4 regions of the Oceanobacillus iheyensis HTE831 genome follow, and region 1 is predicted to be linked to each of the others. Evidence: riboswitches for the same ligand, from Rfam matches in the RefSeq annotation. Region 1 holds a riboswitch; each other region holds the start of a gene.
What was found. A riboswitch is a leader RNA that binds a small molecule or an ion and turns the genes downstream of it on or off. The one in region 1 is predicted to bind S-adenosylmethionine.
Positions count from the first base shown of each region.

Region 2: another riboswitch for S-adenosylmethionine. It lies ahead of OB_RS15695 (LLM class flavin-dependent oxidoreductase); the one in region 1 lies ahead of OB_RS05610 (5-methyltetrahydropteroyltriglutamate--homocysteine S-methyltransferase).
Region 3: another riboswitch for S-adenosylmethionine. It lies ahead of OB_RS16125 (methionine ABC transporter ATP-binding protein); the one in region 1 lies ahead of OB_RS05610 (5-methyltetrahydropteroyltriglutamate--homocysteine S-methyltransferase).
Region 4: another riboswitch for S-adenosylmethionine. It lies ahead of OB_RS12255 (methionine ABC transporter ATP-binding protein); the one in region 1 lies ahead of OB_RS05610 (5-methyltetrahydropteroyltriglutamate--homocysteine S-methyltransferase).

Region 1 is NC_004193.1:1,092,584-1,100,856, reverse strand. It holds gene OB_RS05625 (3'-5' exonuclease) at 142-729, opposite strand; gene OB_RS05620 (CBS domain-containing protein) at 742-1,431, opposite strand; gene OB_RS05615 (MBL fold metallo-hydrolase) at 1,506-2,435, opposite strand; SAM riboswitch class I at 2,758-2,864, shown strand; gene OB_RS05610 (5-methyltetrahydropteroyltriglutamate--homocysteine S-methyltransferase) at 3,024-4,127, shown strand; gene OB_RS05605 (glutamate-5-semialdehyde dehydrogenase) at 4,193-5,440, opposite strand; gene proB (glutamate 5-kinase) at 5,437-6,555, opposite strand; gene OB_RS05595 (NRDE family protein) at 7,078-7,848, shown strand; gene OB_RS05590 (cytochrome ubiquinol oxidase subunit I) at 7,907-8,273, shown strand, end outside.
Region 2 is NC_004193.1:3,197,978-3,206,250, reverse strand. It holds gene OB_RS15720 (ABC transporter permease) at 38-1,249, opposite strand; gene OB_RS15715 (ABC transporter ATP-binding protein) at 1,242-2,174, opposite strand; gene OB_RS15710 (DoxX family protein) at 2,431-2,943, shown strand; gene OB_RS15705 (superoxide dismutase family protein) at 3,254-3,838, shown strand; gene OB_RS18440 (hypothetical protein) at 4,543-4,737, opposite strand; gene ssuE (NADPH-dependent FMN reductase) at 4,734-5,288, opposite strand; SAM riboswitch class I at 5,380-5,487, opposite strand; SAM riboswitch class I at 5,613-5,721, shown strand; gene OB_RS15695 (LLM class flavin-dependent oxidoreductase) at 5,800-6,855, shown strand; gene OB_RS15690 (ATP-grasp domain-containing protein) at 6,870-7,817, shown strand; gene OB_RS15685 (MFS transporter) at 8,140-8,273, shown strand, end outside.
Region 3 is NC_004193.1:3,291,993-3,300,265, forward strand. It holds gene OB_RS16110 (YpjP family protein) at 1-371, opposite strand, end outside; gene OB_RS16115 (S66 family peptidase) at 827-1,861, shown strand; gene OB_RS16120 (YxcD family protein) at 2,052-2,351, shown strand; SAM riboswitch class I at 2,480-2,596, shown strand; gene OB_RS16125 (methionine ABC transporter ATP-binding protein) at 2,691-3,716, shown strand; gene OB_RS16130 (methionine ABC transporter permease) at 3,706-4,368, shown strand; gene OB_RS16135 (MetQ/NlpA family ABC transporter substrate-binding protein) at 4,397-5,260, shown strand; gene OB_RS16140 (M20 family metallopeptidase) at 5,286-6,485, shown strand; gene OB_RS16145 (TerC family protein) at 6,764-7,423, shown strand; gene OB_RS16150 (MFS transporter) at 7,539-8,273, opposite strand, start outside.
Region 4 is NC_004193.1:2,432,525-2,440,797, forward strand. It holds gene sufD (Fe-S cluster assembly protein SufD) at 1-358, opposite strand, end outside; gene sufC (Fe-S cluster assembly ATPase SufC) at 375-1,160, opposite strand; gene OB_RS18500 (hypothetical protein) at 1,516-1,692, opposite strand; gene OB_RS12245 (MetQ/NlpA family ABC transporter substrate-binding protein) at 1,871-2,710, opposite strand; gene OB_RS12250 (methionine ABC transporter permease) at 2,871-3,539, opposite strand; gene OB_RS12255 (methionine ABC transporter ATP-binding protein) at 3,529-4,557, opposite strand; SAM riboswitch class I at 4,684-4,783, opposite strand; gene OB_RS12260 (thioredoxin family protein) at 4,866-5,174, opposite strand; gene OB_RS12265 (toprim domain-containing protein) at 5,200-5,556, opposite strand; gene OB_RS12270 (ISL3 family transposase) at 5,790-6,983, shown strand; gene gcvH (glycine cleavage system protein GcvH) at 7,088-7,468, opposite strand; gene OB_RS12280 (arsenate reductase family protein) at 7,538-7,894, opposite strand.

The sequences.
Region 1 (8,273 bases):
CTATGGGAACAATGCATAATTGCCCCGAATACATATGCATCCGGGGATCAACTTCCGATGCTGGGTAAGCGTAGTATATTTCTGTAGGGGGTTTTCAAACAAATTGAAATGATCATTTGTTATGCCCTAATCCTATTTAATCTAGAAATATAATTTTGTAGCTTTTGGTTTTCTAGCTGATTTTCCTTTTTTGGAAACGAGCCACCGTTCTATAAATTCTTCCGTTGTACCTATTTTCTGCTCTGCCAAAGATGCCAAAAAGATTTTTGCAGACGCTCGAGCATCATCCATCGCATGATGATGATTTAACGCTATACCGTGGTGATTTGCCACCGTATGTAATTTATGATTTTCTAATTGCGGCCAAATTAACCGTGAGATTTTAACCGTACAGAGCGACGTATAATTTGGACATGGGATGTCGTATTTATTCAAAGATTGACGTAGAACACTCATATCAAAACTTGCATTGTGGGCAATTAATATCGTGTCTTCTAAATACGCTGATAATGTTGGCCATAATTCAGCAAAGGTCGGTGCCTCCTGTACTTGTTCTTCGGTAATTCCATGTATAAAGACATTTCCTGAGCGGAATGAAGCTAACGGATTAATGAGCGTGTAAAACTCATCTATAATTTCAGTATCATTCATAATTACTACACCTACGGAACAGGCACTATTTCTTTTTTCGTTTGCTGTTTCAAAATCTATCGCTGCAAACTTAACCATTCCAGACTCCCCCTATATCTCCATAATATCCCAATTGGTAATTATGCCTACCAACTTTTCATCCTCTTTCCCTGTTTTTGTTATAAGCAATGCCGCGAGCCGATTCCCTTTTCCGACTTGTTCTGAAAATACCTCAGCAGCTTCATATACAGACATTTCCTCGCTTATAAAAAGATGATTATCTGATTTTTCATATTGTAAAATATCTTCAGCAGTTGCATTAGTGATCTGTTGACTATCATTCATTGAATTTGCGATCCAACGAGCAATGCCCTTATGTGTAATTAAACCTTTAAAATCTTGATGCTTATATATCGGTAACTTCGTTAATCCTCTATCTCTTACTACCTGAAGTAACTTTTGTACAGAATCGTTTAATTGGAATGTAACCACTTGTTTTATAAATGCATTCTTTACTTGTTTTGGACTTGTAAAATCTTCTTCTATTTTTTCGATTCGTTCCACAATTGTATCATGAGGTTCTGCAATCGCATAGGAAACATTGATACGGTTATGAATAATTGCATTTCTCAGTTCAGCAAATTCCAATAAATCATCGTAATATCGTTTTATCGTAGCATTAGAATCTGATAAAACACGGACTGCTCTTGAGAAACCCATTTCTTTTTTCTGTAATTGTGATTTTAATGCTTTGTCTATACGATTAAATGCTGTAATAAAGCGTTCTGAATTTTTATACATACATTTTTCTCCTATCTTTGCGTTCTATCATTCTAACCGTTCGTACATTACATTAAACATCTATTTTCGATTGTTTATTTCGCCTTGTAGAGTACTTTACCGTTCTCCTCTACACTTTGTATATCCTCTTTTTCTGCTAAATAAATTAAACGTGTTAATGTTGCCATAAATTGACTGACAAAAGCAGTCCCTTTCATCGGTCCATAAATTTTTGTAGTGATTTTAAAAGCTGACATCGGTTTGTCTGATAGAAGTCGTTTGAGTTCTTCAAGTCGAAAAAGATGTCGGTTATACGTTTCCGTTATCCGTTCTGATAAATTTACCATCACTTTTCCATGGCCGGGTAATGCTAACTTACTTGGATATTCCTGTAATTCTAATAAGGATGGTAAATAATCCTTTAAAGGGTTCAACTCTTCTCCCATCCATAACCCAATAACTGGTGAAAGATGCTCTATCACATGATCTCCTATAATCATTACTTCCTCTTGCGTATTATAAAAACAGTAGTGATCTGGTGCATGTCCTGGTGTCCAAATCGCTTGATAAGGTTTATTTCCTAAAACCACTTCATCAAAATCATCAAAAAATCCGTCCGGTTCAAAATCATAGATAAAAGAAAAATCCTTTATTTTTAACGGTAATGGTGGTGTACCATGACGCTTTATTAATGCTTTCATTCTTTCCATATGTACTTTTCGGTCTCTTCCCTTTAGCATTTCTTTATACCCTCTTCTAGAAACAAAGACAGGAATGGCATATTCCTCTTGAAACCACTTTGCCAATCCTATATGATCCTCATGAGTATGGGTTAATATTAGTTTTTCAATCTGATAATTATCCAAAACGGTCTTCCATGTTTCCTTAGTTCCCGTTGAATAAATACCAGTATCTATGACAGTATATCCATTCTCTCCTTTTATTAAATAACAATTCACTTCCCCCATTGCACCTTTAAATCGAACTACGAATTGAAATATATCTTCTGTAATTTTCGTTAACATGAAATACCTCTTTCTAAAACAATTCAATGTATAAATGAGCTTATTGTTATTTTATCGTTCCAAGATGGAATTGCAAGACAAAGGAACTAAAATAAGTTCCAAAAACAAATTAATATAGGTAGAGAATCCGTGCTAATATTAACTCCAAAATGCATGACTTAAATGCCCTCAACAGAGCCGAATACTTTACATGTTTTGAAATCTTTATGATCTTTCGTTCAGCGTAGTACTGCCCGGCTAGAAGCACAAACTTTTTATTTTCAAAAAAGTCTTGACACTATATTCAATATCTTATAAAATTTCTATTAATTAAATATGACAATTCTTATCCAGAGAGGTGGAGGGACTGGCCCAAGGAAGCCTCGGCAACAGACTTATTTGATTAAGTACTGTGCCAATTCCAGTAGCGTAATTGCTAGAAGATGAGAAGAGTATATAGTACGGTTTCCTGTACCCTCTTCTTACTTGTAGAAGGGGGTTTTTACTTTTCCCTATTCTCTGTACAGAACTGTCATATGCTAGTTTCATAGAGCAAGACCCTACTCTATAAGACTAGCCCAAATCTAAAGGAGAAAGAAGGAAATTAACATGACAAAAACAGTTATTAAAGCACCATTTCGCGCAGACCATGTAGGTAGCTTACTACGACCAGAGCGTTTACACCAGGCAAGAAAAGATTATACAAATGGAAGTATTTCAGAAAAAGAATTGCGAGACATTCAAACAGAAGAAATCGAGCGCATCGTAGACAAACAAATTGAGGTTGGTTTACAAGCTGTTACAGACGGTGAGTTCCGTCGATTATGGTGGCATACGGACTTTTTAGAAGAATTAAATGGCATAGAAGGTTATATTCCAGAAAAAGGTTACTTATTCAAAGGAATTGAAACGGAGAGATATAACATCCGTAATAGTGGAAAGATCAGTTTTCCAAAAGACCATTCATTTGTGAAGGATTTCATTGAGTTTCAACAAATAGTAGGGGATCGTGCTGTAGCAAAACAAACCATCCCTAGTCCAAATCAATTATTTCACAAAGGAACGCGCAATCCTGAAGTTTATCCAGATATCCAATCGTATGCAGAGGATATTATTAGTACGTATCGAGATGCAATTCAAGCATTTTACGATGCTGGATGTCGATACCTGCAATTAGATGATGTATACATTGCTGGATTGAACGTAGATGAGTTAATAACATTTGAAGAAGATTTATCTCGTCAAGAGTTGATTGATTTATCTTTACATGTTGTAAACAGTGTACTTGAGAATAAACCAGATGACTTAATAGTAACGACACACTTATGTAGAGGAAACTATCGATCTGCCTGGGCATTTGAAGGAAGTTATGCTCATATCGCCCCAACCTTATTTGCTAATGAAAAAGTGGACGGATTTTTCTTAGAGTATGATGATGATCGTTCAGGAAGCTTTGAGCCTCTTTCTCACATTCCTAACGGTGGCCCACAGGTCGTCATTGGGGCAATCACTTCTAAATTCGGTGTGCTAGAAGACAAAGAAGAAATCATTAATAAAATCAAAGATGCGTCACAATACATCCCGCTAGATCAAATTTCACTTAGTCCACAATGTGGATTTGCATCAACTCATCAAGGAAATAAATTAACAGAAGAGGATCAGTGGAATAAATTACGATATATTGTAGAGCTTTCCAAAGAGATTTGGGAATAAGCTTCTAAAACCTATAAAAACACCAAACTACTTCCGATATAATCTAGAAGTAGTTTGGTGTTTTTTTATTCGCGAATTTGTCCTGATCCTGAAATCACAAATTTAGTCGACGTTAATGCCTCCAGCCCCATCGGACCACGAGCATGTAATTTTTGTGTACTAATTCCTATTTCTGCACCATATCCGAATTCAAATCCATCTGTAAATCTAGTTGAAGCGTTGTGATAAACTGCTGCAGCATCAACTTGAAGCTGAAATTGTTCAGCATTCATCTTGTTTTCCGTTATAATCGCTTCCGAATGACGTGTACCATAGCGATTGATGTGATCGATAGCTTCTGATACTGAATCAACTATTTTTACACTTATTTCACTTGATAAATATTCCTTTTCCCAGTCCCTTTCCACTGCTTTTATTGCTGGTGGAAATTTTTCCATAACGACTGAATCACCGTGAATTTTGATATCATGAGATTGCATTGTTTTTAATAATTCTAAACCATGATCCTCAAACCACTGTCTATGAATAATTAATGACTCAATTGCATTACACACAGATGGACGCTGAAGTTTTGCATTCAAAACAATTTCCGTTGCCATCTCTACTTTAGCAGATTCATCTAGATAAACATGGCAATTTCCTGCACCAGTTTCAATTACAGGTACAGTTGATTGTTTTATCACTGTATCTATTAATTGTTTACCTCCTCTTGGTATTAAAACATCTAGATATTCATTTAATTGAAAAAATTGATTCGCTACTTCTCTTCTAGTATCCTCAATTAATTGCACAGCTTCTTTTGGTATAGAGCTGGAAGCCAATGACTGATGAATAACTTGAATAAGCGCTTTATTAGACTCTATGGCTGAAGAACTACCACGCAAAACTACTGAGTTCCCTGTTTTTATTGCAAGAGAAGCTGCATCTACAGTGACATTCGGTCTAGCTTCATAAACCATACCAATAACACCAATTGGAACACGCTTTTTGGTAATAAATAAGCCATTATCTTTCTCTATTATTTCTAGAGCTTCTCCAATCGGATCAGTTAATATAGTTACCTGTAAAATTGCATCAGCTATATCTTGTAACCTTTCCTCATTCAATCTTATTCGATCGATAACCGCTTCAGATAACCCTTTTTTCTTCCCTTCTTCTATATCTAAAGCATTTGCAGTTAATATTTCTTGCTTGTGATTTATAATTGCTTGTGATATTAATTGCAATGCTTCATTCTTGTCGTCCGTTGTAGATAGAGCCATTTTAAAACTTGCTTGTTTTGCACGCTTCGCTTTCTCTATTACTTCACTCATTGGAACTCCTCCTTTATTTGATCAACCATAACCCATGAATCTCTGTGAATCACCTCAATAGCAGGGATTTGCGTCATCTGTTTTGCTTTTTTTAATGTGTTGGCTGCGTTGAGCTCTTCAGACGAACAACTCACTTGCCCTCTTCCTAATAAATTTCTTCGATTATAAACTTCTACAACATCTCCATCTTCAAAATCTCCCTGAGTATTAATCACACCAGCTGACAACAAACTACCGCCGTTATGCATAAGTGCTTGAGTAGCCCCATCATCAATAAATACTTTCCCCTCTAATGTCGAATGCAAAGAAATCCATTGCTTACGAATCGGAATTTGTTTATTGCGGAAACTTCTAACATACGTTCCCTGTCCATGTCCATTTACTATTTCTAGTAATTTAGATACTCCTACCCCTTTACCAATAAAAACTGGGACTCCGAGAGAAGCTGCTACCTTTGCTGCCATCAGTTTCGATTTCATACCACCAGTACCTAATTTCGATCCTGAAACATCCGTTTCCTGTATCATATCATTAGTAATTAAATCAATTGTATCGTACCGCATAGCACTCGCATATTTACCAGGATGTTTATCATAAATCCCATCAATATCGGTTAATATTATTAATTGAGCTGCATGGATAGAACCACTAACTAAAGCAGAAAGCATATCATTATCCCCGAACGTTAACTCATCAACAGCAACTGTGTCGTTTTCATTAATAATCGGTATAACTCCTCGTTCTAGTAATTCAAGCATAGTAGATGTAGCATTCTTATACCGTTTTTGGACCGAAAAATCAGACCTCGTTAATAATAATTGAGCAGATCGAATATTGTATTCCATAAACTTATCCATATAAGTATGAATAAGTAGACCTTGACCAATCGCCGCGGATGCTTGTTTTCCTTTTAACGTAACCGGTCTAGAAGAATATCCTAAGTTTCGAAAACCCGCTGCAACAGCTCCTGAGGAAACTAAAATAACTTCAAAGTTATGTTGATGTAACATAGCTAACGCATTCACATGGTCTCCTAGTTTCTTATGATCAATTTCACCTTTTTCATTCGTTAGTGAGCTACTTCCAATTTTTATAACTACCCTCTTCTTATTCATATTCTTCTCCTCCTCAATATTCTCTAAGTGTCTATTTTCAGGTATAAGAACAAAAGCCCAAACGCCCGTTTATCACCGCATGTCCTGGACCGGGCTAAATAACTTTATAACTTAGTACGTTTTTTCCACAGCTTCAAAATTTAATAATATCCTGGAACATAAAAAAACCCCTTCATCCCCATTCAATAAAAGGGACGAAAGAGTTTTCTTCCGCGGTACCACCACATCTTAGATGCAATGATTTGCATCTCACTTCTACCATTAACGCTGGCTAAACGCCCATGTTTACATGGGACTCCAAAGGTAGGTTCTGATAAATCAGCAATGACGGAATCTCTCAGCTAATAAATTCCGATCTCTTTCATTCGATATCTACATACTATTCCTCTGTTAAACGTTCAACTGTATTGTTATATATTATTATCAGTTTCTCCTTAAATGTCAACAACTAAATTGTGTTTCAATCTGATTTTTAGTCAAATCAAATAGTTCCATCTATAATATGGACTAGGAGGTATCATTATGTGCTTAATAACATTCGCTATCCAAAAACATTCAGAATATCCATTTATATTGATTGCCAATCGTGATGAATTCTATGACCGCCCCACTGCAAAAGCATCATTTTGGGATGATGCTCCAGCTATTTTAGCAGGAAGAGATTTAAAATCAAAAGGTACATGGTTGGGTATAACAAAGCAAGGAAAAATTGCAGCAATCACCAATTACAGAAATCCTTCACTTCCTGAGACAGGTACATATTCAAGAGGAAAAATTCCTGTTGATTTTTTAAATAATGAAATAGATGCATCACATTTTTTATCCAGATTAGAAGAAAATAAATCCTTATATGCAGGATATAATGCTTTATTTGGTAATTACCAAAACCTCTATACGTACAACAATATTTATAATAGTAGTGAACAATTAGTGTCGGGTATACATTCCTTAAGTAACGATAAATTGAATACTCCATGGCCAAAAGTAGTAAAAGCGAGGGGGTTATTACAAAACCACCTTGAAAGTAATCAAGATATTTCTAACGAGGCATTATTCCGTATCTTACAAAATGCGGATAAACCAAATGATCAAGACCTTCCTGACACCGGTATTGGATTACAATTAGAACGAAATTTATCTTCTATGTTTATAGATACTGGTAATTATGGGACAAGAGCTTCGACAATTATCTTAATCGATAAGAATAACGACGCAACCTTTATCGAACGTACGTATCATCAAGGCAACGTTATAGAAGATAAAAATTACTATTTTTCGATTGTTTCCGATTAATTTTAACCATCACCGGGTAAATTAATACAATATGGTTGTCTTATAAGGAGGTCAACAAATGTTATTCGATGATCCGGTATATGCTAGTCGCTTACTGACTTTACTCACGCTTTCTTTCCATATTATCTATGCCACAATTGGTGTCGGTGTCCCACTAATGATTATGATTGCTCAATGGATAGGAATTAAGAAAAATGACATGCATTACTTATTAATGGCCCGGCGTTGGGCAAAAGGGTTTATAGTAACAGTAGCTGTCGGTGTAGTTACTGGTACTGCTATTGGTTTGCAGCTTTCCCTACTTTGGCCAAGTTTTATGGAGTTAGCTGGTAATATTATCGCACTTCCTCTGTTTATGGAAGTATTTGCATTCTTTTTCGAAGCTATTTTTCTTGGTATCTACTTATACACTTGGGACCGCTTCG
Region 2 (8,273 bases), 1.5 Mb from region 1:
CAAATACCTTAATTACGAAATTGATTCACAAACATTATTACGCTCGTATCCATTTCCAAATTTCTTTAGGCGTTGCATTCTTACCATACATAAGGATACCAACTTGAAAGATCTTACCTGCTAGCTTCATAAAGATAACAATGCTCACAATTAAAATGGCTAATGAAATGATAATTTCTATCCATGGCCATTCTTCTAAAAAGGTAAGCCGTAATAGCAGTACCCCAGGAGAAGTAAAAGGTATATACGTACTTACGGTTGCAACAATTCCGTTAGGGTCGCTGATGACTGGACCGGCTAAAATAAATGGTAAGAATGGAAGCATCATTACCATGCCTTGGAAATTTCCAGCAGTAGTTACATCAGCCATTGTTGCACCAATCCCTACAAAGATAGCGGCAAACATTAAATAGCTTAATAGAGCAATAAATACTAATAAGATGGTTTCTGGAACGAATATATATTCCAGTATGGGAATATCAAGTTGCCATACAGCAACTGGAAGAATAATCCCAATAAATACGATAACCTGAATTAATCCAAGTATAAAATAACCGATAATTTTTCCCTGCATTAGTTCCGACGGTGTTAATGAAGAAAGAATGATTTCTGCAATTTTATCCTTCTTTTCTTGCGAAGCACTTTGGAAAATTGCCATACCAGTAAAAACGATGGAAAGCATAATTACTCCCGCGAAAATACCTGGTACCATTTGCTGCAATGTATCTGTCATTGCTGCTGATTCTTCATTTGCATCAATTGTTGTCTCATCTATAAATACTACTGGTTGTAATAACTGCTCAGCTTGCTGATCAGAGAGTCCAGAATCAGAAGCTCGTATCGCTTGAAGAGGAGCACTTAAAGATTGAACTTGACCAATAAATGCAGGATCAACATCTTCACTTAAATGCATAGGGACAAAACCTGACTGTAATGCTTCTTCAAAGATAAACAGATATGCAGTATTATCCTCTTCTACTTCATCTAACTCTGCTTGACTGACATCAGTTGATTCTATTTGCCAATCAAACCCTTGCTGATCTACAATATTTTCAAACTCTGAAAATACTTCCATCTGATCATTTACATACACTGTCATTTGTTCTGATTCATTTGAATCTGAAAATAGGCTGCCGATGAAATAAAAGAAAAGAAGTAGAAGGGGCGAGATAAATAGTCCAATGACAAATGTTTTATTTTTTAGGTTACGTTTTAATTCCCATTTGGCAACTTTCCAAGCATTACGCATAAATCTCATCCTCTCCTTTCTTCATTAGATGCTGGTCGGTCGCAATATCAATAAATATCTCATGAAGTGATATGCGATTAAGCTTAAGTTCTGATATATGTAAATCCTCAGGGAGCTGTTGTAACCAAAGTGGTGGATTCACATCAGATTCAAGATGGAGGACAATGGTATCTCCATTTTGTTCAATTCGGTCAACGTTAGGAATCGTTTGCATTTGTTCCATGCTATTTTTTCCTGAAATGGTACATTTGTAGTTAGCATACTGTTTTTTTACGTCATCTAATGTACCGTAAATTACTTTTTGTCCATTTTGAATCATAAATAATCGATCACACATTTCTTCTACTAAATTCATTTGATGAGAGGAAAGTAAAATTGCTGTTCCATTAGCAGCTAGTTGCGAGATTTCATCTTTAAAAATGTCCTGACTGACTGGATCTAATCCTGAAAAAGGCTCATCTAAAATTAGTAGATCAGGTTCATGGATAATGGAACCAATGAATTGTACTTTCTGTCCCATCCCCTTGGACAGTTCTTCTACAGAGACATTTTCTTTACCTTCTAGATCAAATTTTTTTAAGTAATAAAGTACTCGTTCTTTTGCTTGTTGAATTGGATAATCTTTTAAATCCGCTAAATATAATAGGATATCCATTACCTTTACATTTTTGTACAATCCTCTTTCTTCAGGTAAATATCCGATTTTATTTTTGGGGATACCTTTCCCATTATAATTAAATTGAATAGTCCCACTATCAGGGTACATAATCCCCATGATATTACGGATAGTGGTGGATTTTCCTGCACCATTAGGGCCTAGAATAGCCATGATTTCACCACGGTGAACTTCAAATGATATTCCTTTTAAAGCTTGTTTATCCTTAAAAGATTTTTTTAAGTTTTGAACATGTAATAAAGGCTCCACTCAAAAACCTCCTTGAATTTAATATATTGGCCGATAGTTTAAATACGTCTTTCTTGTGTGAAAGGTTTCAATTTAATTTTTAATTGTTCAAAAAGTATTCACTACTTTGTTTCTATAATGTGAAAACATTCACAGAACATCGTTTCCGTGTTACAAAAATGCTATTATAAAAGTGTAAAAAGGATATCCTAATAAATTTATTTGTGAAATTTTGAACAAAGTGTTGAGAAATTAATTAAAAGGGAGAGAAAAGGCAATGATGAATTTTATTAGAAATCATAAGGTAGCTGCTGGTCTATGGACAATAATTCGAGTGTATATTGGTTATGTTTGGTTAACAAGTGGTTTAGGTAAAATAATGGGAGGAGAGTTTGATGCAAGTGGTTTCTTACAAGGAGCTATTGCTCAAACTGGTGGAGAACATCCAACAGTTCAAGCTTGGTGGGGCGCCTTTTTAGAAGCTGTTGCTCTTCCGAACGCAGAGTTATTTACTGTTTTAGTAATGTGGGGAGAAGTACTGGTAGGGATAGCATTAATTCTTGGTTTATTCACAAACTTCGCTGCTTTAATGGGTATCACTATGAACTTCGCGTTCTTATTTAGTGGAACAGTCAGCACAAATGCACAGATGGTATTACTGACAATCTTTATCATTGTGGCTGGAGCTAATGCTGGTAAATACGGTGTGGATCGTTGGGTAATGCCGTATATGAAACACACATGGAAAAATAGAAAGCAGAAACAAAATAAGACAACACTAGCTGCTTGAAAAAGTTCTAGTTAGAAGACGGATGAAAGTTAGAATAAGCATATGAAATATACGATACTCCTTGAAATTCAAAAAACGATGCTCTGCTTGCAATGCAGTCGAGGTCTTCCTTGCCCTGTGGAAGGTATAGAAGACCTCGATGCATGAGAAAGCGGAGTATACATATAAATCGGGTTTCATATGCCAATTATTCGGATTTTTACAAATTACATATTATACCAAATTTCGCGTTTAAATCTAAGCTAAGTTGTGAATTATAGAAATAGGAAATCATTATATATTCATTTCTTCAGTGAAAGGAGTAAACATAGTGAAAAAACAATGGGTATATTTATTGTCGTTTATGGTAATTGCGCTGTTCCTGATGGCTTGCGGTGATGATCAATCAGATGAAGAAAATCAGGATAAAGGTGAAGAAGCGGTAGAATCGAATGCAACTGCGGAAGAGGAAGTTTTAGTGTCGCTAGAAAATAATGAAGGACAAGTAGTTGGAACAGCTACTTTAACAGAAGGTGAAGAAGGGGTTCAGATTTCATTAGAAGGTGAAAATCTTCCAGCAGGAGAACATGGTTTTCATATTCATGAAGCAGGTAAATGTGAATTGCCAAATTTTGAATCAGCAGGATCACATTATAATCCGACAAATGCTAAGCACGGGTTCAATCATCCAGAAGGACCTCATGCAGGTGATTTAGAGAACATTACCGTAGAGGAAGATGGAACAGTTCAGACAGAGGTAGATGCACCAATGGTGACTCTACAGGCTGATACAGAGAATACGTTGTATACTGAACAAGGAACCTCATTAATAATTCATTCAGGTCCAGATGATTATAAGTCTCAGCCATCTGGTGATGCAGGAGATCGTATTGCATGTGGTGTCATAGGAGAGTAATATATAGCCTTTAAGATTTCATAATTTTAAAGAGACTAGGATAATGAGTGAACATTCCTAGTCTCTTTTCTTATGGTCTAGGAAATTATAAAACTTTGGGGCTGTGGATAAACAACTAAGTTATTTAGCCACGTCCAGCGCAAGCGCCCATCACCTATTGTCCTTCCGGAAACCTCCTTACGATAAAGAAGACTGCCGAATGTTCTTTGTGAGGCATAGTCGCACTTATACCATGGTGAAAAGAAGACTGCCGAATGTTCTTTGTGAGGCATAGTCGCACTTATACCATGGTGAAAAGAAGACTGCCGAATGTTCTTTGTGAGGCATAGTCGCACTTATACCATGGTGAAAAGAAGACTGCCGAGTGTTCTTTATGAGGCATAGTCGCACTTATGCCATGGTGAAAAGAAGACTGCCGAGTGTTCTTTATGAGGCATAGTCGCACTTATGCCATGGCGAAAAGAAGACTGCCGAATGTTCTTTGTGAGGCATAGTCGCACTTATACCATGGTGAAAAGAAGACTGCCGAATGTTCTTTGTGAGGCATAGTCGCACTTATACCATGGTGAAAAGAAGACTGCCGAGTGTTCTTTATGAGGCATAGTCGCACTTATGCCATGGTGAAAAGAAGACTGCCGAATGTTCTTTATGAGGCATAGTCGCACTTATGCCAATGGTGAAAGTCAACATCGATTCGCATACGCTTATCGTGTTTCCTTTATCTCAAAGAAATAAAGAAGTTCGACCAGTCGAACCACCCCTTGAAAAACAGGGGCGCAGGACATACGGTGATAAACGGGCGCTTGCGCTTTTGTTCTTATAAAGGTAAATGATTCCTTTCTCATTTCTTTGTTGGTTTTTTCATAGCGACCACTCTTCTTTGAGCTTTGTTCTATCATAAATAAGTTGTTAATGCTTGTGTTGATGTTCCTTCAACCATCTGAGCAAAATAGTCCACTTGTTTCTTCGTTCTTTGTAGTATCTCATCATCGGCAATAGGGATATCGCGATGTTTGTTGATTTGTTCATCTAAAAAGTATAACCCTTTGAGATTATGTGCTTTTAGGGTTGCAAGAACCGGTTTTAACGTGTACTCAACTGCTAATAAATGTGCAGGGCTGCCTCCGGTCATAATTGGTAATACTGGTGTGTGCTTTAGTACATCTTGAGGCAGGATATCAATTAATGCTTTCAATACACCTGAATACGCTCCTTTATAAACAGGAGAACCAACAATGACACCGTCAGCCATTTGAATTTTTTGAGTGATGTTCTTAATGGCTGTACTACGGAAATTTCCTGTGAATAAATCCTCATAGGGTACATCTTTAACAGAAATATGGGTCACATAGAATTTCTGTTCACTTAATTGATTCCCTAAATAATGTAGTACTTTTTCAGATCTAGATAGTTCGGAGGGGCTGCCGGACAATGTCACAATGTTGTTCATTTTACCAATCTCCTTTAAAAATAAAATTAATATAAGAAAATCCGCGATGCCCTTAATAAATAAGAGCGTCGCGGATTTTTTTTAATCTGGACTCTTATCTTTCAAGACATACATCTTGCTGGAGGTAGCACCTTTCTAATGGAGATAGAGGTTGCTGAAGCGTCAACAGGCCAGGTCCCTTAGCTTCTCTCGATAAGAAGTATTAATTTTTTATATATTCTAATATATCAATTCATATAAGTCAACTCTGTTTTGTAAGAAAAAATTAATTGACAATTCTATCAACTTGTATTATTATCGTGGCAACAAACTAAATAATGAAATATCTTATCCTGAGAGGTGGAGGGAAATGGCCCAAAGAAGCCTCGGCAACAGGTTCTAGCTTGAATACTGTGCCAAATCCATCAAGTATTCTATGCTTGGTAGATAAGAGAAGTCGGCGACAGAGCTCTTTTCTTATCTTTATGAAAAGGGTTTTTTAATTACTAACGATAGATAATGGGGGATGAAAATGAAGTATGGTTTCTGGTTGCCGATTTTTGGAGGGTGGTTGCGTAATGTAGAAGATGAACAGATGCCTCCTACTTTTGAATATGCAAAACAGGTAATTCAGCACGCGGAAGAATGGGGATATGATACGACTTTAATTGCTGAGTTATATTTAAATGATATTAAAGGGATAGAAGCAAATTCTTTAGAAGCTTTGACAACAGCGGCTGGGTTAGCTGCTGTAACAGACAAAATCGAAATTATGACAGCGGTTAGGCCGATATATCATAATCCAGCAGTACTAGCGAAAATGGCAGCTAATATCGATCAATTAAGCGGAGGTAGGTTCACGCTAAATGTAGTTTCTGGATGGTGGTCAGAAGAAGCAAAACAATATGGTGGGGACTTTACTGAGCATGATGAGCGGTATGATAGAACGGTCGAATTCCTAGAGGTCTTAAAAGGGCTATGGACGGAAGAGACATTCTCTTACCACGGTAAGTTTTATCAAGTGGAGAATGCGAAATTAGCGCCAAAACCAATCCAACAACCGAATCCAATTTTATATGCTGGTGGAGAAAGTGAAAAAGGAAAGAGAGTAATTTCTACTCTATGTGATGCATATGTGATGCATGGTGGCACTGTACCAGAAATTCAAGATAAAATTGCTAATATGAAAAATCGGAGAAATAGTCTTAATAAAGCAGCTTTGCAATCATTTAGTATGGCTGCGTATGTGATATGCAGAGATTCGGAGGAAGAAGCATTTCAAGAGTTGGAGAGAATTACATCAATAAAAGATGATAAGGGATATGCAGGAATGAAAGACTTTACTTCAAAATCCCAACTAGAACAACAAGTGCAAATAAAAGATTACTCTGTATCGAATAGAGGACTACGTCCGAATCTTGTAGGCACACCTGAACAAATTGCCGAAAGAATAATAGAATATGAAAAAGTAGGGTTGGATCAGCTCTTATTACAATGCTCGCCTCAATTGGAAGAGCTAGAACGATTTGCTAAGCAAGTGATGCCTAGAGTGGAAGAATTAAGAAAGAAGACATCTACGTTAAACTAAAAGGAGACCTGATGATGAGTAAAATTTATGTTTTACATGAAAATATGGAATGGACGGACCACCTTATAAAACGATTGGATGAATTGGAACTTCCTTATGAAGATTGGTTACTTCAAGAAGGGCATATAGATCTACTAAGTGAACCGCCAGAGGGTATATTTTATAATCGTATGAGCGCATCCTCACATACAAGAGGTAATCGTTATGCCCCTGAATTTACAAATGCGGTGTTAGCTTGGTTAGAGTTTCATGGTAGAACGGTGATTAATGGTAGTCGTGCTCTACAGTTGGAAGTAAGTAAGGTTCAACAATACTTGGAACTAGAAAGATTTGGTGTGAAAACGCCTAAAACAGCTGCAGCAGTTGGGAAAGCAAATATCTTAAAAGCGGCAGAACAGTTTGAAGGAACAAGTTTTATTACCAAACATAATCGAGCAGGAAAAGGCTTAGGTGTACAGTTATTTCGTTCAACACAAGCTCTCCAATCTTATGTGAATAGTAGTGAATTTGAAGAACCAATTGATGGTGTAACATTATTGCAAGAGTATATTGTATCTCCAGAGGCTTATATCACTCGTTGTGAGTTCGTTGGTGGGAAATTTGTTTATGCCGTTCGAGTAGATACTTCAGAAGGATTTGAGCTATGTCCTGCAGATGCTTGCTCGGTGGAAGATTTATTTTGTCCAGCTGAAGGAGAAGTTGAAAAACCAGCTAAATTCCAAGTGCGGGAAGGATTTAGTCACCCAATAATAGAACAATATGAAACAGTTTTAGCGGCTAATGATATTCAAATCGCTGGAATTGAGTTTATCGAAGATGCAGATGGGAATATTTATACGTATGATATAAATACAAACACGAATTATAATTCAGAAGCAGAAGATAACCATGGCTCGTATGGAATGTTAGAAGTCGCGAAATTCTTAGAAAGAGAATTAGAACAGCTTACAGTTAAAAAGTAAATTCTTTGGAGTCAATTTCATAATTGCCAAGTTTTATTAAAAAACGTAAGAAATTGTATTCTTCTTTTTCAAGTTAGCTGACGCCGTACCTGCTAAAAAGCGTTCGTCTGCAATGGAAATCGAAATGGATTCAGTGAGATAACGAGTAATGATTTAGATCTGGGAACAAGACTAAATCATTACTCGTTTTATTTTGATACTAATATTTCATAAAGCGAAATATTAGTTAATCTAAAATTAGGAGAGTCGATTGATTTAAATAATCAAAAAATTCTTGTATAATAACACCGTAACTTAACTAAACATAGAAGGAAGTTTTTTTATGGTGCAGGAAGGAAATACTAAAGCTAGTTTAGGCAAAGAGAAAATTTGGTCGAGGGACTTTCTGTTTATATGGGTGGCGAATTTTTTTATTTTCCTAGGATTTCAAATGACATTACCAACTATACCATTATT
Region 3 (8,273 bases), 1.4 Mb from region 1:
GAAAGGAATGCATACGCCGTTTCTGTTTCTTCTAATAATGTATGTAATACCTCTTCTATTTTTGGAAGAATTTCTTGGTTAAATTCATCTTCTACTTTTGTAGCAATCTTTGTTCCAAACTTAATCATTGATTGTTCTTGAGCTTGAGACATCAGCCGATTTAATGCTGTGTCTAGATCCTCTTCGGTTGTAGCAATATCATCTTGTATTTCTATCGTCCTGGCTACTGTTTCCTGATCTGCGTTTGAAGAGGATGATACACTACCATTTTCCTTTTGAGCATCTACTTCCAGCAAGGTTGTCGGAGAGTACATACCTAATGTTAATATTGTAATAAGAACTACTGCTATCTTTCTCCACCATATCTTCATCTGCTCACCCACACTATCCCATGTCTTTATTAATATTTTATCACTTTATGTATCGTTGTCCATCCTACTTTCTTACTTTTTAAAAAATTCACCTTTATATAATGTATTTAATCCGTACTTCTCTAATAGATAGGCAAATTCAATTACATCCAAAAATTACCATTCATTTCATAACCGTCCATTCTCTCCATCAATCATCGTATCATTTAAATAGATTAATCCATCACGATTTAAACTTTTCGATCGCGCTCAAGCTGCGTTATTTTAAAAAAACAAGCTGATATTTCGAATGGTTAATTTAGTTTCTATAACAATCTAAAAAAATTTGTCGTCTTTCTTTGTAAAACAAATATGAATACGATATGTTAGTAGAAAGTGACAGAAAAACTCTATTTTAATGATATATTACGATAATACAAGCAGGCATCCCAAAAATAAGAAGGAGTTGTATCCATATGCTTATCAAACCACCAAAATTACAAGCAGGAGATAAAGTTGCAACCATTTCCCTTTCATGGGGCGGTGCTGGTGAAGAGCAGTTACAATGGCGCTATGATCAAGGGGTTAAGCGCTTAGAAGAAGTGTTCGGTTTACAGGTAGTCCCTACTCCTAATAGTTTAAAAGGAGAAGCATATCTGCATGAACACCCAGAAGCACGTGCAAAAGATCTAATGGAAGCTTTTGAAGATCCAGAAATAAAAGCTATTATCTCGAACATAGGTGGTGAAGATAGTATTCGTCTATTACCTTATATTGATTTCGATATCATTCAAAAAAACCCTAAAATATTCTTAGGATATTCGGATACGACTATTTCTCATTTTTTCTGCTATAAAGCCGGGGTATCTTCCTTTTATGGACCTGCTGTCATGACGGATTTCGCTGAAAATGTTGAAATGGATCCATATACTATCAAGCATATTCACAACACTTTATTCTCGAACGAAATAATTGGAGATATCGAACCACCAGAGCAATGGACTAGTGACTACCTAGAGTGGGATGTTAAAAATAAAGACACGAAAAGAACAACTTATCCAAATAAAACGTATGAAATTTTACAAGGAGAGGGTATTGTTCAAGGACGCTTAATTGGAGGATGTATTGACTCCATGGAAAGTATTAAAGGCACGAGTCTTTGGCCGGAAATCAATCATTGGAAAAATTCGATATTATTCTTCGAAACTTCTGAAGAAGAACCAAAGCCAGACCTTCTCGCTCGATGGTTACAAAATTATGCTACACAAGGCATACTTCAAAACGCGAATGGGATTATTTTTGCTAAACCGCATAGAGAAACCTATTACGAAGAGTATAAACAAGTGATTACAGCTGTATTAAAAGAAAATGGTCTATCGAAATTACCTGTTCTTTATAATGTAAGTTTCGGACATAGTGAACCAAAAGCAACACTCCCCTATGGTCGTATGGCAGGAATTAACTGTAACCAAGCTACTTTCTCTATCATGGAAAGTGCTGTACTAGAGTAGGTTAGTGGATTTTATTTACGAATTAGAAAATATTTCCTATTGCTAATAAATCATTTCACTTCATAAATTTGACATAATTATAGTAAAATAAAGTGACCGACTTCATAGAAAAGGGAGCTTAGGTGATGAAGAAGTTTGCAGAGGAATTATTACGACACAATCAACATCAAAATGAAGAGGAGCTTTGGAAGTGACGAAGCTAATCATTCCTGAAGAAGACATTATTCTTGCCGTATGTATATATATTGCTCGCCAACGTGAAATTGAGCCAGCTGAAGTAGAAGTTGAACTTTTTTATGATGATTATTCCGGTTTCTCTGCAGAAATAACCACTGTATTCGGCAAGCAAGAAATTGTAACAAAACATATTATTTCTGCTCTGCGTGAATGGATTAAAGAAAATTTACACGCTAATCCATATGCTGGACTTAAGCTTGATTTGAACCGGACAAATGGTATTTATGCAAGACTTCGTAGTGAAGATGAATAGAGCAATTTTCTTCATTAATTACACTCGGACTATTTATCAGAATTATTTTATTTTTAAAACCATATTGACTTAATTTATTTTATCCTCTAGAATTACTTTCAATATAACAACTAAATATTTTACGTTTTTTCTTATCTAGAGAGATTGAGGGATCAGGCCCTATGACATCTCGGCAGCGGATTCTTTATATTAAAGAATACTGTGCCAATTCCTGCAAATGCAAACGAGCATTTGAAAGATGAGAAACGATGGCTTCTACATATATACATATGGTACGAATCCCTCTTTTCTTGTCTTTCAAGAAAAGAGGGATTTTTTATTTCGCTTGGGGGTTGAGACATGATTGAATTTCAGAATGTAACAAAGACATTCACACTAGGAAAAAGAAAAGTAGAAGCTGTTAAAGAAGTATCTCTAACGATCGAAAAAGGAGATATTTATGGAATTATTGGGTTCAGCGGTGCAGGAAAAAGTACCTTGCTTCGATTAGTAAATATGCTTGAGCGCCCTACCGAAGGATCGGTACATATCCAGGGAACAGATGTAGGGAAATTATCCGCCAAGCAATTACGGGAGCGCAGAAGAAATATAGGAATGATTTTTCAGAATTTCAATTTATTCCAATCACGAACAGTCGCAGGAAATATTGCATATCCTCTCAAACTTGCTGGTACATCAAAAAGCGTCGTAACCAAAAGAGTTAGTGAACTGCTACAATTTGTTGGATTATCCGATAAAGCAAAAGATTATCCAGACCAATTATCCGGCGGACAAAAACAGCGTGTCGGGATTGCAAGAGCATTGGCCACATCCCCTGATATATTAATTTGTGATGAAGCCACTTCTGCTCTAGATCCAAATACAACATCGGATATTTTAAAATTATTAAAAAAAGTAAATCGAGATTTGGGTATTACCATCCTTCTTATTACACATGAAATGGGAGTTATTCAGTCCATATGTGACAAAGTTGCTGTGATGGAAGATGGGAAAGTCATTGAGAATGGAAATGTATTTGATACTTTTACAAAACCTTCTCACGAAACAACAAAACGATTTATTCGTTCGGTACAACAAGAACTCCCATCTGAAAAGGTATTAAAAGAGTGGACAGAAGCTGGTGGGGGTAATCTTTATCGTGTTTTATTCAAAGGAGAAAGAGCCACTGACCCCATCTTATCAAGTACAACTCGTAAGCATAACATTGACTTTAATATTGTCTATGGATCCGTTCGTGAACTACAGGAAAAATTATTTGGAAATCTCATAGTCTCTTTTGGAGGAGATGAACAGCAAATTCAACACGTTATTCAAGAATTAGAATTGATTGTTGATATAGAGGAGGTGTATTCACATGGGGGTTGATTGGAGTACGTTCTGGCCACGAATTGTAGAGGCAACAGGAGAAACCTTACTCATGGTCGCAGCGACATTATTTTTTGGTTCTATTTTAGGTATTTGCATGGGACTATTGCTATTTGTGACCCGTGAAAACAACATACTAGAAAACAAGATTATCTTTAATCTACTGAACTTTATTATTAATATTATTCGTCCTATCCCATTTATCATTTTTCTAGTCGCGATCTCACAAGCTACTAGGCTCGTCATTGGTACGACAATAGGAACTGCTGCTGCCATCTTCCCGATGACTATTGTTGCTAGTTTTACCATTGCAAGGGTAGTAGAAAATAATCTCGTAGGCATTGATCCTGGAGTTATTGAAGCTGCTAAAGCAATGGGAGCCAGTCCAATGAAGATCATCTTTACGGTACTAATTCCAGAAGCGCTAGGACCATTAATTCTAGGACTTACATTTGTATCTATTTCGTTAATCGATTTCTCTGCAGTAGCTGGTACAGTTGGCGGCGGTGGTCTTGGACATATCGCAATGACATATGGTTATCAGCGATTCGACGGTAGCGTTATGCTCGTCACCGTAATCATACTTATTGTTATGGTTCAACTAGCTCAATGGCTCGGTAATACTATTTCCAAAAAGATTATGCGTCGTTAAATCACAACTATATTAGGAGGAATTTCACATGGAAAAATCATTTATTTTACTAGCATTATTAAGTTTTACATTATTTTTAGCAGCATGCGGAAGTGATAACGCCAAAGCTGGAGACGAAGAAGTGACTGTAAAAATTGGAGTGAATGGTGCCGATGGCGTTCAATGGCCCCTTCTAAAAGAAAAAGCAGCTGAAGAAGGAATTAACATTGAACTTATCGAGTTTGCCGATTATACATTACCAAACAACGCTTTAGCTCAAGGAGATATTGATATCAATGCCTTCCAACACATTGCTTTTTTAGGGCAATATGTAAAGGAAAGCGGTGAAGACATCGTTCCGATTGGATCTACTGTTCTTGCGCCAATTGGTTTATATTCCGAGAAAATTAGTGACGTTTCTGAATTAAAAGAGGGAGACAAAATTGCCATCCCAGACGACCCGTCAAACCAAGCTCGCTCCTTACGTGTACTAGAGAGTGCAGGCTTACTAACCTTAAGTGATAATTTTGGAATGTTCGGTGATCCTTCACAAATAGAAGAAAACCCGTTGAATCTAGAAATTATTCCAATGACAGCACAACAAACTGCCCACGTATTGCCAGATGTCGCAGCATCTGTGATCAACAATGGTGTGGCTGGCCAAGCAGGGTTTGAGCCAGGTGAAGACCCAATTTATATTGAAGACGCAAATGGTGAGGCAACACACCCTTATGTCAATATTATCGCAACACGTGCAGAGGACAAAGACAATGAAGTATACCAGCGTATCGTAGAACTATATCAAGAAGAAGATATTGAACAGGCAATCAAGGATGATACAAACGGCGGTTCTTTCTTAGTGAAGTTAACACAAGAACAGTTAGATAAAGCTTTTGAACAGTTAAAGAAATAACAATTATATTGGAGGAGCAAAAAATATGACGATTGTTCAATCACGTCAAGAAGCAATTTTTCAAAGTATCGAGGATAACAAAGATAAATATATTCAAATTAGTCAGGATATTCATGCACAACCAGAGATTGGAAATAAAGAATTTTATGCAAGCTCGAGGCTTATCCAAACGCTTAAAGATGCAGGTTTTACTGTTGAATCATCAGTTGCAGGACATAAGACGTCCTTTTTCGCATCCAAAGATAGTGGCATAGAAGGTCCAACAATTGCCTTCTTAGCAGAATACGATGCACTGCCAGGCATCGGGCATGCTTGTGGTCACAATATCATCGGTACTACAAGTGTCGCAGCAGCTATCGGCTTAGCTGAATCCCTTACAGAAACTGCAGGACGTGTAGTTGTACTCGGCACCCCAGCTGAGGAAGGTGGTCCTAACGGAAGTGCTAAAGGCAGCTTTGTAAAACATGGTCTGCTAAAAGATATTGATGTAGCACTTATGCTCCATCCATCAGGAAAAACAAGCTTAACAAGTGAAACATTAGCAGTAGACCCATTAGAATTCCATTTCTATGGAAAGCCTGCGCACGCATCTGGAGCACCAGAAGAAGGTATCAATGCACTAGACGCTGTTATTCAATTATTTAACGGAATTAACGCATTACGCCAACAACTGCCTAGTGATGTTCGTATTCATGGTATTATCACCCATGGTGGAGATGCTCCAAATATTATACCGGAATATGCAGCTGCTCGCTTTTATATTAGAGCCGAATCTTGGAGCAAAACAGAGGAAACTGCTGAAAAAGTTCGTGCTATTGCAAAAGGTGCTGCGCTTGCCACTGGATCAACTGTCAAAGTGGAGCGATTCCAAAATGAGGTAAAAGATTTTGTGCTTACGAATACACTAGACAATATTTTAAAGAAAGAGTTAGAAAAGCAAGGTGAAACAGTAATCACGGAGAAAAAGAAAGGCAAAGGATCTACAGACGCTGGTAATATTAGTTATGAAGTACCTACCGCGCATGGCCATATTAAAATTGGTGAAGATAATCTAATTGGTCATACAGTCGAGTTCCGGGAAGCTGCAAAATCAGCAGCAGGTAACGAGGCTATTATAACAGGAGCTAAAGCTCTAGCTGCTACAGGATATCGCTTATTAACCGATAGCGAACTCCTTCACAGAGTACGTCAATCACATGAACAAGGGCTAGCTGAAAAACAATGAGAAAAGTATTGTGACAATATATTTAAAAGACAAATCCGAATGATATGATTATAATAACCTGCTTCAGAAATATACAGCGCTTATCCTAAGGTGGCTTCTGAGCCTCCGGATGCTAATGCATCAGGGACTCAAACTAGGCCTGCTTCCCACAGGACAGGGAAGACTTCGACAGCATGACATTGCACGCAGAAAAACAAAATCTTAACATTCCGTTCTAACCCTCCTCCCTTTCATCATATATTGAACAAAAGCTTGGACTTTTTGAAAGGAGGAGTGAGTTGGAATTAATTGAAATAGTCATACAAATACTCCTTATTAATATATTACTGAGTGCGGACAATGCGATTGTTATTGCTATGGCAAGTAGAAATCTTCCTACACATTTGCAAAGTAAAGCAATTTGGTGGGGAACTTTTGGCGCTATTGCTATGCGAATTCTATTTGTATTCTTGATGATTCACTTATTCCAAATGCCTTTTATTCAATTGATTGGTGGCATTCTCTTGCTATTCGTTTCCTATAAACTCTTAGTGGACAAGCAAGACTACGATAATATGAAAAGTGGTGAATCGTTACAAGAAGCTGTCTCCATTATCATCTTCGCAGATGTCGTAATGAGCCTTGATAATGTACTTGCTATTGCCGCCATTGCAAATAGCGATTTATTGCTTGTGATCGCTGGGATTATCCTAAGTATTCCTATCATCCTAACTGCTAGTGAATTTATATTAAAACTCATTCATAAATTTCCCGTTATTATTTATTTAGGAGCTGGATTACTTACATGGACTGCTGGAACAATGCTGTTAAAAGAACCATATATCCAACAATTTTTCTCACCAGTTGGTAACCAAGAGTTACTGTCATTATTAGGATTGACGCTTGTCGTATTGATGGTTGGTGGATGGAGACGGAAACAAGTACATGCACCAAAATAAAGTAAGCACCTTGCTGAAAGTTATCATCCAAGCAAGGTGCTTACTTTATTTTAATCTTGTCTATATCTTGTTTTTGTTGCTTTCCCTTCAAAACGACACTCCTTTTTTCATTCAATTACTTGCTTTGGTAGGTTTTTGCTTTTACAAATAAAAGAATCGTGATAATCGCTCCAATGGTTCCAAAACTAAATAGAATGACCTGTATGGAAATTTCCATCGCCGCTAATCCAGAAACAATTGCATAGGCGAGTGGATCGAAGCCATTCATAGCTAAGAATATAATACTCATTACCCTTCCCATAATGTGATCTTCTGTAATTTCTTGTGCAGCTGTAAAAAATGGTACAAACACAAACGACATGGAAAAGCCAATAAAGAATACCACAATAGTTAGTAATGTTAGGTTAGGAACTAAAGCGAATATAAGGTAAGCAATAATGGCGCCTGTTAAACCAATCAAAGATGTCTTTCCTTTGTTTTTAATGAGTATCGAACTTAATATTCCAGTACCAATGAGGAGACCAATTCCAAGACTCGACTCCATATAACTTAAATTTAATGGTGAGCCTCCGTAACTTTCTACTAGCAATGGTATTGCAATGTGCAATGTACCGAAGACAAAAAAGTTTAGGGTAATTAAAACAACTAACCCCGTCAACAAAAAATTCGACTTGCGGATATACTGAAAACCTTCTTTCATTTCCTTCACTGGCTGTTGTTGCACTTCATGTTCTACTGGAGCTTCCTTTATAAATTTTGGATAAATAATGACAGCAGATAAGAAAGCAAATATCGTGGCAACAAAATAGCTCCCAGCTACCCCCACTGTTTCCATTAAAACCCCTGCAAG
Region 4 (8,273 bases), 1.3 Mb from region 1:
AGATATCTGTAAAAATAACACCTTTTGATGCTAAGTCATCTTGTAATGTACTATAAGCAACAGATTGATTTCGTTGAATAAGCAAGTTATTAGGCTTGTTTTCGTTATCGAAATAATCTTTTAGTTCTTCCGGTAATTCAGATAGAGAAGAAATTGTTTTTTCTTCTTTATATTCATGTTTGAACTCTGTAAAGTTCCAATTTGTGATTTTTGTTTTATCCGGCTTTGGCATATCTAATGAGTCAACCATACCTAAAGCGCTTGAACGTAATTTCGTCATCCATTCTGGCTCATTACGATCTTCTGAAAATTGGTTTATATAATCTTGATTGAATGGAAGTTTTGTTTCTACAGTCATGCTATCCCTCCTTACATTACGCATTTTGTTCAATGGTTTCGTCTTCAATACCTAATTCTTCTTTAATCCACTCATAACCTTCTGCCTCAAGACGTTTTGCAAGCTCTGGTCCACCAGATTTCACGACACGACCTTGCATCATTACGTGCACAAAATCAGGAGTAATATAGTTAAGCAGACGTTGATAGTGAGTAATAATTAGGCAACCAAATTCGTCTGAACGCATTTTGTTAATTCCTTTTGAAACTACTTTCAATGCGTCGATATCTAATCCAGAGTCAATTTCATCAAGAATTGCAATCTCTGGTTTCAATTGCATTAATTGCAGGATTTCATTACGCTTCTTCTCCCCACCTGAGAAACCTTCGTTTAAGTAACGTGTAGCCATACTTTGATCGATATCAAGGTAATCTAAATCTTTATCTAATTCTTTAATAAATTTCATAAGTGGGATTTCATCGCCCTCTTCACGTTTTGCATTGATCGCTGAACGTAAGAAGTCAGAAGTTGTAACACCACTAATTTCACTTGGGTACTGCATAGCCAAGAACATTCCAGCACGAGCACGCTCGTCAACTTCCATTTCTAATACATCTTCACCGTCAAGAGTGATGCTTCCTTCCGTTATTTCATATTTTGGGTGACCCATAATTGCTGATGCTAATGTTGATTTACCAGTACCATTCGGCCCCATAATTGCGTGGAACTCTCCACCTTTTATTGTAAGGTTTACCCCTTTTAAGATCTCTTTATCCTCTATGCTAACATGAAGATTCTTGATTTCTAAAACTGATCCTGACATAAAACATACCTCCAAGTACTTTATTTTCATCAAATGAATTTATATCCATTCTCAATTTATTCTCATTATAATCTTAAAGCATTTCAAATTAATTATCAACTCTTTTAAGCTATACTGTAACTAGCCATTACGGGTTATTTCTAACTCGTTTGCTAGCTATTAATAAAGAAGAAAAGATAAAAATTTTACTGAATCATTAAGAAGGACATATAGTTGTATTTTAACATATTATCAAATGTAACTGTAATAAGGACAATGGCGTTAGAAATAGATTAGCCTTAGTAGATTTAAATTCCTTAACTTATTATAATTATAAAAAAGGCTGATGTCGTAACGACATCAGCCTTTTTTTGATCTATTTCGGTATTTGTGAATTTATTTCAGATGCCACTGATTTGGCTTCATGATATTCCTTGTCTCTCAGTTTTTCAACATGAATTTGTTTTTCTAAACTTCTTCCATATTCCTCATAATTCAATCCTCTAGATTGTCCAAGACCTTTTTCCATTTCCGAAGTAAAGGTTAAATCCATTCCACTGGTAATAATAAATCATCCTTTCTTATTCGTTAACAATAAAAATGTTAACACAGTGACTATTCCCGAACAAAATGGATTTAAACCTTGATTTCTCATTAAATCTTCATTTTTTTAAGAATAAAGTACTTTAACTGAGTTTTCTATTCAATTCTTACATTTTACTCTTTAATACTTAGTTTGTTGGAGTTGGAACCACCGCTCCATCGTAGTTCTCCGTGATAAACGTTTGAATTTCCTCTGACTGTAGCACTTCAACTAATGCTTTTAAGGCTTCATTATCCTTATCTTCCGATCTAACTGCAATTACATTAACATAATCTGATTCCTCATCTTCAACAACCAATGCATCTTGCGTTGGATTTAATCCAGTATCAATAGCATAGTTCGTATTAATAACAACTAATGCATCTTCTTCACTGTGATACAATTCAGGTAAGAAACCTGGTTCTGTCTCAGGCGAGAATTGAAGGTTCTTCGGATTTTCAACAATATCATCTATCGTTGCTGCAGATTTTTCCACACTTTCATCTAATTTAATTAAACCTTCTTTTTCAAATAAAGAAAGGACACGACCATGTTCAGCAACAGAGTTACTTAAAATAACTTCAGTACCTTCTGAAATTTCTTCAACACTAGTTATATTTTGGGAATACACACCCATTGGTTCCACATGTATACCACCAATGGATTCAATTTCATAGCCAGTATCAGCAATTGTTTGTTCTAGAAAAGGGATATGTTGAAAATAGTTTGCATCAATACGTTCATCAGCCAAATCATCATTAGGTAAAATATAATCTTGGTACTCTTCGATGTTTAATGTAATACCTTGTTCTTCTAATAATGGTTTCGCTTCTTCTAAAACTTCTGCATGCGGTACACTGGACGCGCCAACAGTTATTTCTGTTGTTTCGTTAGAAGACCCATCCCCTGATGAACCTTCATCACTTGTTCCACAAGCTGCTAATAATCCCACAAATGAAATAGCTAACAAAAATAATAATTTCTTCATCTCTGTATTCTCTCCTTATTAAACATATTATTTATTTCATCAAGTAGTAAAATCAATTGCATAATTAGTTATTTGGTATAAAACTTGAATATTACATTTATATCCTTACTTTTTAATGTTTTCAATTATGAAATTGACTCAAAAGTAACTTGAGTATTTTTTAACGCTTATCGAGTTTCCTTGTAATAGAGTCCCCGATGAATTGGAATATAAATACGATAAGAACGATAATAATTGTGCACCATAACACAACATCAAAGTCTCGACGCTGGAATCCGAAATAATAAGCATAGTTTCCTAATCCACCTGCTCCGATTGCTCCTGCCATAGCGGTGTATCCTATCAAAGCAATTGTGGTAACAGTTAATCCAGACACAAGTGCCGGTTTTGATTCAGGTAATAAAACTTTGAAAATAATCGTTCTCGTTTTCGCTCCCATTGCTTTTGCGGCTTCCACTACACCTTTATCCACTTCATTTAGTGCAATTTCTACTAGTCGTGCATAGAAAGGAGCAGATCCAATTATTAGCGCAGGTAAAGCAGCATTAGGACCACGAATTGTTCCCATCAGAAAATCGGTAAACGGAAATAGCAATAAAATTAATATAATAAACGGTATGGCTCTGAAGATGTTTACAAAGGCTGCAACAATACTATTCACGGTACGGTTTTCCCAAATATTACCTTTCGATGTAAGGAATAATAGTAACCCAAGTAAAATCCCAAAAATAGCTGTCCCTACCATTGAAATCATTGTCATATAAAACGTCTCATATGTTGCTTCAATTAAATCCTCTATTTTAATCCCTTCAAACAAACTACTTAGCATGTTGAATTACCTCCAATTCAACAGACTCTTGACTTTCAATAAAGCTTTTAGCTCGCTCAATTTCGCTTTCATTACCTGTTACTTGAACTACTAATGCTCCATAGCTGCCTGCTTGTGTCTGTGTAATATTTCCCTGGATAATATTTAAATCTACAGAGAATTGTTTAGCTATTTGACTGATTAGGGTTTGATTTGTTGTTTCACCCAAGAAATGAACCCGATATAAAACTCCATCTGGATAATTTTCTATAATTGTTGATATATCACTATCCTCATTAGAACTCATAACTTGTTCAACAAACTTTCTAGTTACTAATTGCTTCGGATTTGTAAATACATCAAGGACTTGTCCTTCTTCCACTACTTTTCCTTGCTCCATAACAGCTACACGATTACAAATTTTACGGATAACATGCATTTCATGCGTAATTAAGATTATCGTTAAATTTAATTTTTCATTAATGTCTTGCAGTAAAGATAAAATTTGATTCGTCGTTTCTGGATCCAGAGCAGAGGTAGCTTCGTCACACAATAATACTTTAGGTGAATTTGCTAGGGCTCTAGCAATACCAACACGTTGTTTTTGTCCACCACTCAGTTGGGAAGGATAAGATTTCTCTCTCCCCTCAAGTCCAACTAAACCAATCAACTCTTTTACTCTCCGTGCTTTTTCTTGCTTATCAACACCAGCAATTTCTAGTGGAAACCCAATGTTGTCCTCAACAGTGCGTGACCATAATAAATTAAAGTGCTGAAAAATCATACCTATATCTTGTCGTGCAACTCGAAGATCATTTTTATTTAACTCTGTTATAACCTGATCTCCAATTGTTACTTTTCCAGATGTAGGTTCCTCTAGTCGATTTATCAAACGTACAAACGTACTTTTTCCGGCTCCGCTATACCCGATCACGCCATAAATATCGCCATTTTCAATATTGAGGGTCAATGAGTCTACAGCTTTGATGTCTTTTTTATTTAATGAAAATACTTTACTTAACCCTTCGATGGATATCAATCTTTATTCCTCCTCTTACTCTCCAGCAACCATTTCGTATAGTTTCCCCATAATTCGTCAAAATAAAAACGCCTTTCTGTAAGAGAACAGAAAGACGTACGTATTTATCGTATATCGTCTGACGTTCTCTCATCTTTCATTTTCTGCAGGAATTGGCACCTTTCATTTAATTATGAAGGTTGCCGCGGTTTCAAAGGGCCAGTCCCTCCACCGCTCTAGATAAGAGATATCATATTGTTAATGGTTATTTTTTATTAATTCAGTGTACCTATCTTAGCATGCGCCTATAGGACTGTCAATTAATTTTTTTACGTCACATTTGAGAATAATTCTGGTTGATATTGTATTAAATAATCATAGATATTCGCAGTTGAATAAAATGTATATATCCTTTCGACAATTTCACCATTTTCAACAAATAATAAGCACGGTACACTTTCAATTTGGTTGTCGTGCATATATTCAGGGTGAACAGCTGCGTTCATTTCGTAGAAAATGTCTTGTCGGTGAAGCCGCTCTATATTCTCCAACATCGCTCTTGCAACCGAACATGTTCCACAGAATGGTGTGTAAATATAAATCACACCTCGTTCCATTTGTTTATTCCATTCCTTCATACATATCACCTTATCAATCTTTTCTTTAAAGTAAATAAGTCGGATTAACCGTAAACCGCGCTCCAATTAATGCATTTGCTAAAACCTTCATAGGTGTAGCTGCAACTTCTCGATACTCACTGCTCACATAAATATGCTCTGCATGAGGTAACTCTCTAGCTAATTGTTTTCTTAATTTCATACCAGAAGGATCCTCGTCTACTAAGATATAGACATCCTTCTCATCTAATTCATACGTTTCTAGTAGTTCATCGAGTTTTTCAACGCCTAAAGTTCCATTTGTACAGACGATTATAACCTTATCATCAATAATTTTTTCAATTTGCCGCTTATCTGACAAACCTTCTACAATAATTACTTTATTAGATTCATTTATCATCATCGCATAGCACTCCTTATGCAAGCAAGAAACATGCTTATTAATCACGATTTGATTTGTATTATAAGGATGACTTCCATTTGAAAGAGCCATCAATACTAGTATTTACATAGGCTCTACAATGAATGTGGTGGTGCTTCTTGTCCTGTCAATGTTTTAAAGATGTAAAAAATGCACCGTTCTCTCTCTTTTGATACCCTAAAGTTGCGACACAAAAGGCAAAGGAGAGAGAACGAATGCAAAACCATTTTATCATAGAAATGTTAGGGATAAAAGATACTAATGTGAAGGTGTGGGATATATCTCAGGGTTCGGATGCTTTGATTGTTGAACTTTATACCGAAAAACGTCAGCAGAAATGTCCGTTCTGTCGATGTAAAACGAAACGGGTTCATAGTTATCGAATTCAACCGATTCAAGGTCCCGTATTACCTAACCAACAGGTAAAACTTTTCCTTCGGAAACGCAGATATTTGTGTAAGGATTGTGGTAAGACCTTTTACGAACGACTTCAAATGATTGATCGCTATCAACGTTGTACCACCTCTCTGCAAGCAGAAGCTTTGATGTATACATCTTCCAGCTCATTTAAAACAGCTGCGAGATGGACTGGGCTGACGGACACTCGCCTTTTGCGACTGTTTGATCGTCGAAACATAAAGACAAACCGAGTACTGCCGAGAGCGATAGCCATAGATGAATTTAAAGGGGACGCCGGAGGAGAACGGTTTCAAACGGTCATTGTCGATGTGGAAAATAAACATATTATTGATATTTTAGAAGATCGAAAAGTGGATACCATTAAAAAGTATCTGCGATCCCGCGATACAGGTCAGGTGGAAATTGTCGTTATGGATATGTCGAAGTGGTTCAAGAAAGCAGTCTGTGATGTGCTTAATCATCCTCTTATTATCGCCGATCGTTTCCATTTCATGCGTCAAGTATATTGGGCTTTGGATGAAGTGAGACGGCAGGTGCAGGCAGATGTCGATAAACCCATCCGTCTTCAAATGAAGAGAAGTAAGAAGTTATTGTGGAAGTCGCATTTTAATCTGGACGAAGATCAAGAAGAAAAAGTTGAAAAGCTTCTAGAGATTGATACCCGTTTAAGAGAGGCCTACCAATTGAAGGTCATGATGGAGAAATGGTTTAAGGAAAGTGATCATCAAACGGCAAGTAAAAACCTAGATCATTGTTTAGCATCCTTAAAGAGGTCAGGGATTGAAGCCTTTCATCGTCTAAGAAAAACTTTTATAAATTGGAGACAAGAGATTTTACAAGCCTTTGTATATCCTTATAACAACGGATATATCGAAGGTGTGAACAACACGATTAAAGTAATAAAACGCAATTCTTATGGAATCAAAGGCTTCGAGAGATTAAAGAAGAAAATCCTGTGGCAACAAGAAATGAAAAAGGTGATGGGTTGATTCAACCCACCACCACATTTGACATAGAACCTTTACATATAATCATTATATGATAAAACAAAGGCTGACTATACACAATTAACGTGTAAAAGTCAGCCTAAAAATTAGTCTTGTATAAATGCCTCGTAATTCTCTGCGGATAATAGCTCTTCAAGTTCCTTTTCATCAGATGGTTCAATCACTATCATCCAAGCTTTTTCATATGGAGATTCATTAACATACTCTGGGCTATCTTCCAAGTCATCGTTGATTTCGACTACTTTTCCACTTACGGGTGCATAGAGCTCAGATACTGTCTTTACAGATTCTACACTACCAAAAGGATCATCGACTTTTAATTCTTCACCAATTTCAGGAAGTTCAACAAACACAATGTCTCCTAATTCATCTTGAGCAAAGTCTGTAATCCCAATGCGTAATTTTCCATCTTCTTGTTTTACCCATTCATGCTCCTTAGAATACAATAAATCTTGTGGCAAACTCATAAAAAATCCCTCCAAATTATCATTGCAATTTAACTATACAATTTATACTATCATTTTTCTAGTTAAAATTTACTTCCAGACCTTCTCAAAAGAATCTTCTTTAAAACCAACAGTTATATTTTCCCCATCCGTAACGATTGGGCGTTTAATTAACATACCATCTGAACTTAATAGATCTGCTATTTCCTTCTCAGATAATTGATTGACTTTGTCTTTAATATTAAGTTCTCGATACTTTTTTCCACTTGTATTAAAGAATTTTTTTGCAGGAAGCTCACTGATGTTTATCCAATTTTGAATCTGATCTGAAGACGGAGTCTCATTCACAATATGTATTGCGTCATAGTCTATTTGATGATCATCAAACCATTTTTTTGCTTTTTTACATGTCCCACAATTCGGATACCAATAAAATTTTAAAGCCATCATATTCCTCCTACATGATTTCTTATCGTGGACATTTTACCACATTTGACTCCGTTGTACATCTTGTAAGTGAATCAGTTCCATAATAAGATACTTCGCTAATTTGATTTCCATCGCAGACCCTAGGCCCGGCTTCAGCTAAATTAAAAAACAAGTTGCTGTTGAATTAGCTAATATCGGTACGACAAATCGGGCTAAACATACCATAAACAGCTTTTAATCCACTAAAAAATTTGTATATTATAAAAACACAACAAATAGCCTAGAATGAATTCTGCTCATATATGTTACACTAGTACTATAATAGACCGGCTTCACATGAGGGTGCTAGGTACACACATTTCCTTTAAAGGTATTTCCTTTGAAGGGGGGTGGTGCC